3 regions of the Paenibacillus sp. FSL R5-0636 genome follow, and region 2 is predicted to be linked to each of the others. Evidence: riboswitches for the same ligand, from Rfam matches in the RefSeq annotation. Region 2 holds a riboswitch; each other region holds the start of a gene.
The links. A riboswitch is a leader RNA that binds a small molecule or an ion and turns the genes downstream of it on or off. The one in region 2 is predicted to bind cyclic di-AMP.
Positions count from the first base shown of each region.

Region 1 (3,142 bases), 110 kb from region 2:
GAAGCGACCTAAGCCGATTACTACAAATTGCTGTGCTTTCATTTCTAATTAACTCCTATCCAATAATTATTTTACCTTCAGGATACTTATACAGTGGTTTACCCTGTTTGGGACCGAGTGCATACGCCAAGGTTAGTGGACCTAGCCGACCTGCAAACATCGTCAGACAGAGTAGAATCTTACCGATCGCTGACAGTTCCGGAGTTAGCCCCATAGTCAGTCCTACCGTAGCAAAGGCGGAGGTCGTCTCAAACAAGATTGCCAAGAAATTACTGTCTTCAGTTGTGGAGAGTATCATCGACACAGAGGCGATTAACAACAAAGCCAGCAGTGTGATCGTTAATGCCTTGTAGATGCGCTCTTGAGCCAGCCGATAACGGAACAACACAACATCTTCCCGTCCACGCAGCATAGCAATAACAGCACCAATCATCATCGTAAAGGTTGTTGTCTTGATCCCGCCGCCCGTTGAGCCTGGAGAAGCACCAATAAACATAAGAATCACTATAAAAAATTGTGTAGCCTGCCGAAGTCCAGCAATATCAACTGTGTTCGCGCCAGCCGTACGGGGAGACACGGATTGAAAGAAGGCTGATAATATTTTACCGCCAAAATTCAGTGAACCTAGGGTACGAGTGTTAGTAAACTCGAATATAAAAATAACCAAAGCTCCGATCAGAATCAGCCCTGTGCTGGTGGACAGGACAACTTTACTATGTAGAGACAGCCTGCGGGTTACCCGAAACTCCACCAGATCTGACATTACAATAAAACCAATCCCGCCGGAGACAATCAGAAACATCACAATAATATTCACAAGCGGATCATATACATAATCAGTTAAACTGCGAAAATCCCCAAAAATATCGAACCCCGCATTATTAAACATAGACACCGCATGAAATACGCCAAAATAAATCGCTTTTCCAAGTGGCATATCAAAAGCCCAGCGAATAGACAGCAGCAAAGCGGCACAGCCTTCTATGACAAGAGAATATATAAGGACTCTCCGGATCAGTCGCACAATTCCTTCCATAGAGCCTTGATTCATGGCTTCCTGTAGGATTAGCCTGTCCCGCAAAGAAATTTTACGCTTTAACACCAGTGAAAATAGAGTGGCCATGGTCATAAAACCTAAGCCGCCGATCTGGATCAGGATCATAATTACGGTTTTCCCAAAAATCGTGAACGAAGTTCCGGTATCCAGCACAACAAGCCCTGTTACACAGGTTGCCGAAGTTGAAGTAAATAATGCATCAATAAATTCCACGGAATTCCCGCTTGTGCTTGAAATGGGCAACATAAGCAGCAAGGCCCCTATCAGAATAATCGATGCAAAACCAAGCACCAGTATCTGCGGCGGCGAGAGCTTCAGAAACTTAAATTCAGAAATCCTGCGAAACTGTGAAGCCACTATGCTCACCTTCTTATCAAAAATTCCAACAAAAAAAGCACTGGAAAACCAATGCTAACTTGGTTCCTGCAGTAAATTAGCCTACGAGGTTAGCTGACGGATTCGGACTGTGCAGGCTGCCCTATTCGTTCCTAGAACGAAATTCACCCCTGATGAAAGTGCCATTTATCTTGTACACTCCACTTTTCATCACTTCTTATGGTTCCCCCGTTTTCACCAGAAATTCGGCTACTATACAATTGCATACAAATTATATACGTTATTTAGTGAATTCACAAAGACACAATTAATGCTCATTCACATGAAAAAATGCGGTTTAAAGAGACTGCATCAAATGGAGTACCTTTTCTCATCACTTTTCCGTGTTTTCCCTGCAATTACACCGATTCTCACCATTCGTACACAAATGAACACGATAAAATTCATGGTATAAATTCACATGACTATTCTATACTATCTCTATTACCCATAAAAAGGACATATAATGTTTTTTGTAACCAGCCAGGCACTAATACTATAATGGAACATAATATTGTCAGTACATAACAAGGAGGCGTTACATGAATCCCGTCGGCCAGCCCCTACAGCAACGTGCCCTCTCCAAGAGGCTCATCATCTCGGGCATTATCGGTCTTATTCTATTTATTATGTTTCAGATTTCCCCTTCGCTGCTAAGCAGCTCTACAGGGGAAGATACCACCGTCATTAGCAAGGCAGAAGCCCGTGACCAAGCCGTATTATTCGCAGAACAAAAGCTCAATTACACCGAAGCACCAAACGATCAATGGAATGTACTTTACGAGACGGACTCTTCCTTTTATGGTTATATGTCTCGCGAGAAGCTTGTGGAGGACTACACCAAGAAAAAATTGGATCAAAAATATCCTTTTGATGTCTTTCGTGCAACGCTTACTCCTTCAGCGGAGCAAGAGCCGCAAATCATCGTTGACCTCAATATGTATAACGGTAAGATTGTCGCTTTCTCAAAGGCTGCAAAAGTTGCCTCCGAAGAGGGGTCAGGCATCGCTTCCGTTGGTGCAAAAGAGGACAAGGGAGCTGACCTCACTCTAGCGCAGAAGGAGAATCTTGCTCGTCCTTGGCTTCAGGAATGGGAAGTAAATCCTGCCAAGCTACAAATTGAATCGAATACAGGAAGCCATGGGCTAGTGTATACGGATAGTACTGTTCAGGTCGGCGAATCCTTATTGCACTATTATTTTGATTTCAGTGGAGAGCAGGTCTCCAGCTTTAATGCCGGATTCACTGCACCAGCTTGGCATACCTCCTACGTACAAGGACAGACCTCTTTAGCGGAAAAGCTAACATTATTCGGTTACGGTATACCCACACTGATTTTAGGAATTCTGGCACTCGTCTACAGTATTCTTAGAAGAGAGCATACTTCCTTTAAACGTGGAGTATTCCTAAGCTCAGCCTATTTTGTAATCATGATGATCAGCACCTATAATATGCTGCCTGAATCTACGGGCGAAGGGCTAGAAGCACAGATTACCTCTGTCATTATGTTTATCATTTATGCTTTGTACAGCCTGCTGATGTCCTCCTTGCTCTACTTCTCTTTAGTGGGCGGCAATGGCTTATGGCGAAAAGAGGAAGGCATGAACCCTTGGCCCCGCGCCAAAGAGCCCGGCTATGGACAATATGTGTTGGACAGTATCCGGGCTGGTTACATCTGGGCTTTCGTTCTGCTAGGGGTGCAGACGGTTA
Region 1 covers NZ_CP150232.1:5,938,166-5,941,307, forward strand. Annotated here, with positions in the region: gene MKX34_RS27170 (TrkA family potassium uptake protein) at 1-42, opposite strand, end outside; gene MKX34_RS27175 (TrkH family potassium uptake protein) at 56-1,414, opposite strand; cyclic di-AMP (ydaO/yuaA leader) riboswitch at 1,479-1,654, opposite strand; gene MKX34_RS27180 (CPBP family intramembrane glutamic endopeptidase) at 1,975-3,142, shown strand, end outside.
Region 1: another riboswitch for cyclic di-AMP. It lies ahead of MKX34_RS27175 (TrkH family potassium uptake protein); the one in region 2 lies ahead of MKX34_RS27620 (alpha/beta hydrolase).

Region 2 (3,142 bases):
CATCATGTTCCATACACGCATGTTCTGCAATCGGGGCAAACGGTTATACAACATATTTACGATACTCATTTCGAGGGGGCAGAGCAGGCTGCACAGCTTCTAGCGACATGGGAATCACTTGAAGGCAGCGTGGATAGTGGATTGTATATGCAAGTGAAGCAACGTCTTGAAGAGCAAGCAGAGCATGCGCAGGAATGGAGAGATCGGATCAATACGTATTTTTACCGCAAGAGCGGAATTGAGGATCTTAAAGGCAGAAAGATTTATTAGATTTCGAATCGAGGGATGATGATAGTGAGCCTCACGATTAGAGCGATTATGGAAGATTTAATGGGAACTGTGGAACAGGTAGAAGGCACTGTCGATATTCTGAACCCAGGGGAACCGGAAACTGAAGTCACAGGGATTATTACGGCCTTCTCTGCCACACAAAATGTTGTGGAGCAAGCAATAGCGTTAGGAGCCAATTTGCTGATCACGCATGAAGGTGTATTTTATAGCCATCATGCGGCGAGCGAGTGGTTAGAAGGTGATCCGGTTTATCATGCGAAAAAAAGTCTGATCGAACATTCCCAAATTGCTATTTTTCGTTATCATGATTATTGGCATCGGCAAAAGCCGGATGGAATTATGGTGGGTTTGCTGCGAGAACTAGATTGGTCCGCATACGTGGAAGAGCAGCAAGCAGCTGCTACGATTCTCACTATTCCTGCTATGACTGTACTGGAAGCTGCTCAGTATATTAAAAGTAAGCTAGGGATCTCTTATGTACGCGCTGCTGGTGACCTGTCTCTGTCCTGCAAACGCGTAGGGATATTAGTAGGTTACAGAGGAGGCGTGACGATGGCTATTCCGCATTTTAATGATCACAATCTTGATTTAATTATTGCTGGAGAGGGACCAGAGTGGGAGACTCCGGAATATGTGCGGGATGCAGGGCACCAAGGCAGATCTAAAGCGCTCATCATGTTAGGTCATGCGGAGAGTGAAGCGCCGGGAATGAAATATTTAGCTGAAATCTTAGCAGACAAATATCCCATGCTTCCTAGCCGGTTCATTGCTGAACAACCCATCTATCAGATGGTTTAATCTGGGGAAATAAAGAGTACGGAATAAATAAACATATTATGGAGAAAATGAAGGGAAACAGGTCACTGAGAAAGGAGTGTTTCAATGGAAATTCCTTTGGAGGCTGATGAAGTATTAAGTCGGATCAAAAAGCTGCAAAGCGACGGAAGCTCGATCAGTAAAAAACAAGTAAAGCAGAGCGATCCTGAGCTTATGAGAAGTGCGCTGTTCTTTTTTCCAAGCTGGGAGCATGCATTGAAAAACGCCGATCTTTTGTAGCCATAGTATTGTAAGAGAAAGCTAAGTGGACAGGGGAATATCTCTGATTCTGCTTAGCTTTTTTCATATCTCCAGTGAAAAGGATGGCCTTTATATAGAAAGTACTGGTGTTTTAACCTCCGTTTGGCTTGGTTCAGAGCCATTTTCTTAAATAAAACGAGTAAACAAGAGCAAAAGAAAGAGAAAATGAAGAGTATGCTCAATATGAAATGAAAAGCATTGCTTTCAACATTATTTTGACCAGAGCCCTCCTTTACAAGCAAACCTTACAAGAGTATGATTCATCTCAGAACTGACAATTATCTTAAATTTACAATTACATAAGCAATCCGCTTAATTTCCGTTTCTGGAAAGCGGGGGAACCAACAACTGGCAGCCGATGTGAGAGTCGGCACTGGTTATGGGGTGAATCCTGTTCCGGGTGCATAACATGCATCCCTGCAGGTAGGGCAACTCTCACTGCCCGAATCCGACAGCTAACCTCGTAAGCGTATGGAGAGAGGATGAATGGCGTGTTTAGTGATGAATAGCCACAGAGAATCCCTCTGTGGTTTTTTGCTGCGTTTTTAAGCAGATATAGACGTAGAATTTATTATGAAAGAGGTGTTACCTTTGCCTATCGCTAAACTGAACGGAACTTCGCTCTATTATGAAATCAATGGAACTGGCACTCCGGTTGTGTTTATCCATGGACATGGATTAACACACAGTATGTTCAAACCACAGCTGGAGTATTTTTCCGATAAATATAAAGTGATTTTGTGCGATTTACGGGGGAATGGTAAGTCTGGTAAACTGCTGGAGGCCCCACATGAGATTATTGAGACGCAATGTCTGGATCTGATTATGCTGTTGAATGACCTAGGTATTCGTGAAGCAGTTTTTGTAGGAATCGCCTATGGTGGCTTAGTCGTTCAGCATATTGCCAAACAATATCCTGAGCGTGTAAAAGCAATTGTGGTCGCAGACAGCTTCTGTAGGACTCACGGATCAACAATTGTAGGGAAAATACAAACTATGGCAGCATATTGCAGTTTGCTAATGTATTATCTCCCAAGCGAGCTGGTGTTGCCTTCGATTCGGATGATGTACCGAGAGCGCTGGAGTCTGGCCTACAATGAGATTAGAAGAGGGCTGCTGGACAAACGTCCCCGGGAGCTATATCGGCAAAGACTGGCTACAAGCCATGTTGATTACACCAGATGCTTAAAGGCTTTTAAACGTCCTGCTTTATGTATTGTAGGGGACTTTAATGAATTTGGAGTGAATTGTATGAAGGAAATGGTGTCCCAGCTGCCACATGCGCAGTTGGCGATTATTCCGAACGCATTAGATCCAAGTAATCTGTGCCAGCCGGAGCAATTCAATGCGATTCTTCAACGTTTCTTAGAGAAGCAGCAGGGCAGTCAGCAGATTAGCTGATCTATAGGGAGACCTTTACAAGCGAAGCGTTTAAGTGGAAAAAGGCGTCCCATAGCCAGGGAGCATGAGCTGGCTATGGGACGTCTTTCTGGGTAGAACTTTAGGGAAATTCTCCCTAAAGTGAAGGGGATTATGGCTTCTAGCACGTGAATTAGGGAAATTCTCCCTAAAGTGATAGAAAGCATGGCTCCTAGAACGTGGATTAGGGAAATTCTCCCTAAAGTGAAGGGAATTATGGCTCCTAGAACGTGGATTAGGGAAATCCTCCCTAATAATAGGGTGTTTTTAGCCATAAATGGGTATTTGCATGAATTTTTAGGGAGGATTTCCCTAAAAACCTTATTTTAAAACGATTATCGATGAATATTAGGGA
Region 2 covers NZ_CP150232.1:6,046,387-6,049,528, reverse strand. Annotated here, with positions in the region: gene MKX34_RS27635 (alpha-glucuronidase family glycosyl hydrolase) at 1-270, shown strand, start outside; gene MKX34_RS27630 (Nif3-like dinuclear metal center hexameric protein) at 319-1,089, shown strand; gene MKX34_RS27625 (hypothetical protein) at 1,174-1,347, shown strand; cyclic di-AMP (ydaO/yuaA leader) riboswitch at 1,668-1,854, shown strand; gene MKX34_RS27620 (alpha/beta hydrolase) at 1,942-2,769, shown strand.

Region 3 (3,142 bases), 2.3 Mb from region 2:
GTCCCTAGAGGACAGAAAGGAATTCTCCTTGAGTAAACCTAAAAAAAGTCCAAATGTTCCCCAGTTGAGCAAACAAGAGAAACGACGGGTAGAACAGGAGCAACAGAAGCAGAAAACGAGAATTTTAGTTATTAGTTCAATAGCTGTAGTAGTTATCATTTTTGTTGGATTGTTTATGTTAGCTTCGAAAGATGCAGCAAAGAATGTCTCTACAGGAGAACCGGTAGAATTCAATTACAGTGAGCTACCTAGGATTGGTAATGAGGATGCACCTGTTAAGCTTGTTGAATTTGGCGATTTCAAATGTCCAGCTTGTTCCCAGTTTGCTGGCTCCATGAAACCGAAAATTGTTCAAGATTTTGTCAACGAGGGAAAAGCAGCTCTTTACTTTGTAAATATGGCTTTCGTTGGTCCTGACTCTGAGACAGCTTCACTAGCTGCATTGTCTGTATACCATCAGAATAAGGATGAATTCTGGAAGTTCTATGATGCTGTATATGCGCAGCAAGGGGATGAGAGCGACGAATGGGCCACTGAGGATTTCTTGATAAGCCTTGCTGAAAAAGAGAAATTAGCGATCGATTACGATCTGTTGCGTAAAGACATCCAAGAGAAAACTTATGCAGATGAGCTGAAGAAAGACATTCAGTTGGCAACTGACGCAGGCGTGACAACTACGCCTTCGCTCTACATTAATGGGGTGAAAACGGCTGAACCTTTCGATATTGAAGCGATTACATCTGAAATTAACGCCGCCGCAAAAGCAGTGGAGGCAAAGTGACAAAATTCCTATCTTTTTGCAAGCGTAACTGCCTCTATCTGGCCTGGTTTGTCTCTTTGGTTGCTGTAGCTGGTAGCTTGTATTTAAGTGAAGTCTTGAAATATGAACCTTGTAAGCTTTGCTGGTTTCAGCGGATTTTTATGTATCCGCAGTTATTTTTGTTGGGAATTGCCACTTTCCGTGGAGATAAGCGCATCATTCCTTATGTGCTTCCATTAAGTTTGATTGGTGGCAGTATCTCAATCTATCATTATGCGGAACAGAAGATTCCAGCGTTAAGTAAAGTTCTACCTTGTACAATTGGTGTTCCTTGTAATAAAGATTACTTGAACTACTTCGGATTTATTACGATTCCTTTGTTAGCTTTAATCGCTTTTGCTCTAATTAGTCTCCTTCTTTGGTATGGACGTAAGGAAGAAGAAATGATTGAAGTAGATGCAGAGGAGAGCTTAGGATTTTAGTTTTCGCTTTGGAAGTTACAAAAAAGCTGAAAAGGTATTAAAATCACGGGCTAGAGGGATAATTGAAGATAATGAAAGAGAGCATCCAATAAGACGCTATATTTGAGCTTATTGGATGTTTTTTCATTCTTTTTTCATTTTTTTCAACGCTTTACTGTAGGCACTTTGTAGACTAATATTAGACCTTGTGAGAAGTTGAATATGCGCTGAATTTTCTTAGGAAAAACGGGGGAACCAAACTTGGCATTCATGCCAATGGGGTGAATCGGAACCGGGTCGAACAGACCTGTACCGTAGGGCTATAACCACAGCCCGAATCCGCCAGCTAACCTCGTAAGCAAGGTGGGAAAATGACCATGCATAAGCATGCGGATCATTTCCGTATGCTTATTTTTGTGTCTGCATTTATGAAATCCACCAATGAAAACAGCGCACGGAAATTCCGTTTCAGCTCCCAAAGAAAGGAACTGTATCCACCATGGTAAGCAAGGTAAAACGACTATTGATCGGACGTCCGATGAAGTCGAATGAACTCGATCATGAAAAGTTATCCAAGGTTAAAGCACTGGCTGTCCTGTCTTCTGATGCGCTCTCGTCTGTAGCCTACGGAACGGAACAAATTCTGATTGTACTGGTGGCTGCCGGGTTTACTGCCATCTGGTATTCCCTGCCAATTGCATTAGCCGTATTGGGCCTGCTGGCCATCTTGATTTTATCCTATCGGCAGACGATTTTTGCTTATCCGCAAGGAGGCGGAGCTTATATCGTAGCCAAGAGCAATCTTGGTATTCCGACAGGGCTGCTCGCTGGGGGTTCATTATTGGTGGATTACATTCTTACCGTAGCGGTTAGTGCCTCGGCAGGGACGGATGCGATCACATCGGCTTTTCCAAGTCTTCATAATCATACTGTTCTCATCGCTGTATCTGTTATCGTTCTATTAACAATCATTAATCTTCGCGGAGTGACTGAATCGGCTTCGTTCATCGCAATTCCAGTGTATTTGTTTGTGGTTTCGATTGTTGTTCTGATTATCTCCGGTATCGTTAAATATGCAATGGGTGGCGCGCATGCGAATGTTCCTGAAATAGGCAGCGCCGTATCTAATGTAAGTTTGTTTCTACTATTAAAAGCGTTTAGCTCTGGTTGTTCAGCCCTAACGGGGGTTGAGGCCGTATCTAATGCGATCCCAAACTTTAAAGCACCGGCTGAGAAAAATGCAGCCAAGACGCTAATGATCATGGGACTTATCCTTGGCTTTATGTTTACCGGAATCACTGTGCTGGCGTATTGGTATGGTATTGTGCCAGATGAAAAGGCTACGGTTGTCTCTCAGATCGCTGAATCGACCTTTGGCCGTGGCGGATTGTACTTTTTCATTCAAGGGATTACAGCAGTGATTTTGTTCTTGGCAGCTAATACAGCATATTCAGCGTTTCCGCTGCTTGCCTTTATGTTTGCAAAAGATAAATATCTGCCACACGCATTTATGGTCCGTGGTGACCGCCTGGGCTTCTCAAACGGGATTATTTTTCTAGGAGTTATGTCTATCATACTTGTGGCTGCATTCCATGGGAATACGGAAGGTTTGATTCCACTTTATGCGGTAGGCGTGTTCATTCCTTTTACCTTATCCCAACTGGGGATGATGGTGCATTGGATCAAAACAAGACCTGCTGGATGGGTGAAAAGATTTGTTGTAAATACCATCGGTATGCTGACTACATTGACGATTACGCTTATATTTATCATTACTAAATTCTCGAGCGTATGGATGGCATTCATTTTCTTACCTGCTGTAATGTTCGTGTTCCACCGTATTCATAAGCACTATTTGAACACTGCGGATCAACTGCGTATATGTCCGGCTACTGATAAACCTATAATTAAAGGAAGTACT
Region 3 covers NZ_CP150232.1:3,770,606-3,773,747, reverse strand. Annotated here, with positions in the region: gene MKX34_RS17045 (DsbA family protein) at 65-781, shown strand; gene MKX34_RS17040 (disulfide oxidoreductase) at 778-1,242, shown strand; cyclic di-AMP (ydaO/yuaA leader) riboswitch at 1,437-1,596, shown strand; gene MKX34_RS17035 (APC family permease) at 1,721-3,142, shown strand, end outside.
Region 3: another riboswitch for cyclic di-AMP. It lies ahead of MKX34_RS17035 (APC family permease); the one in region 2 lies ahead of MKX34_RS27620 (alpha/beta hydrolase).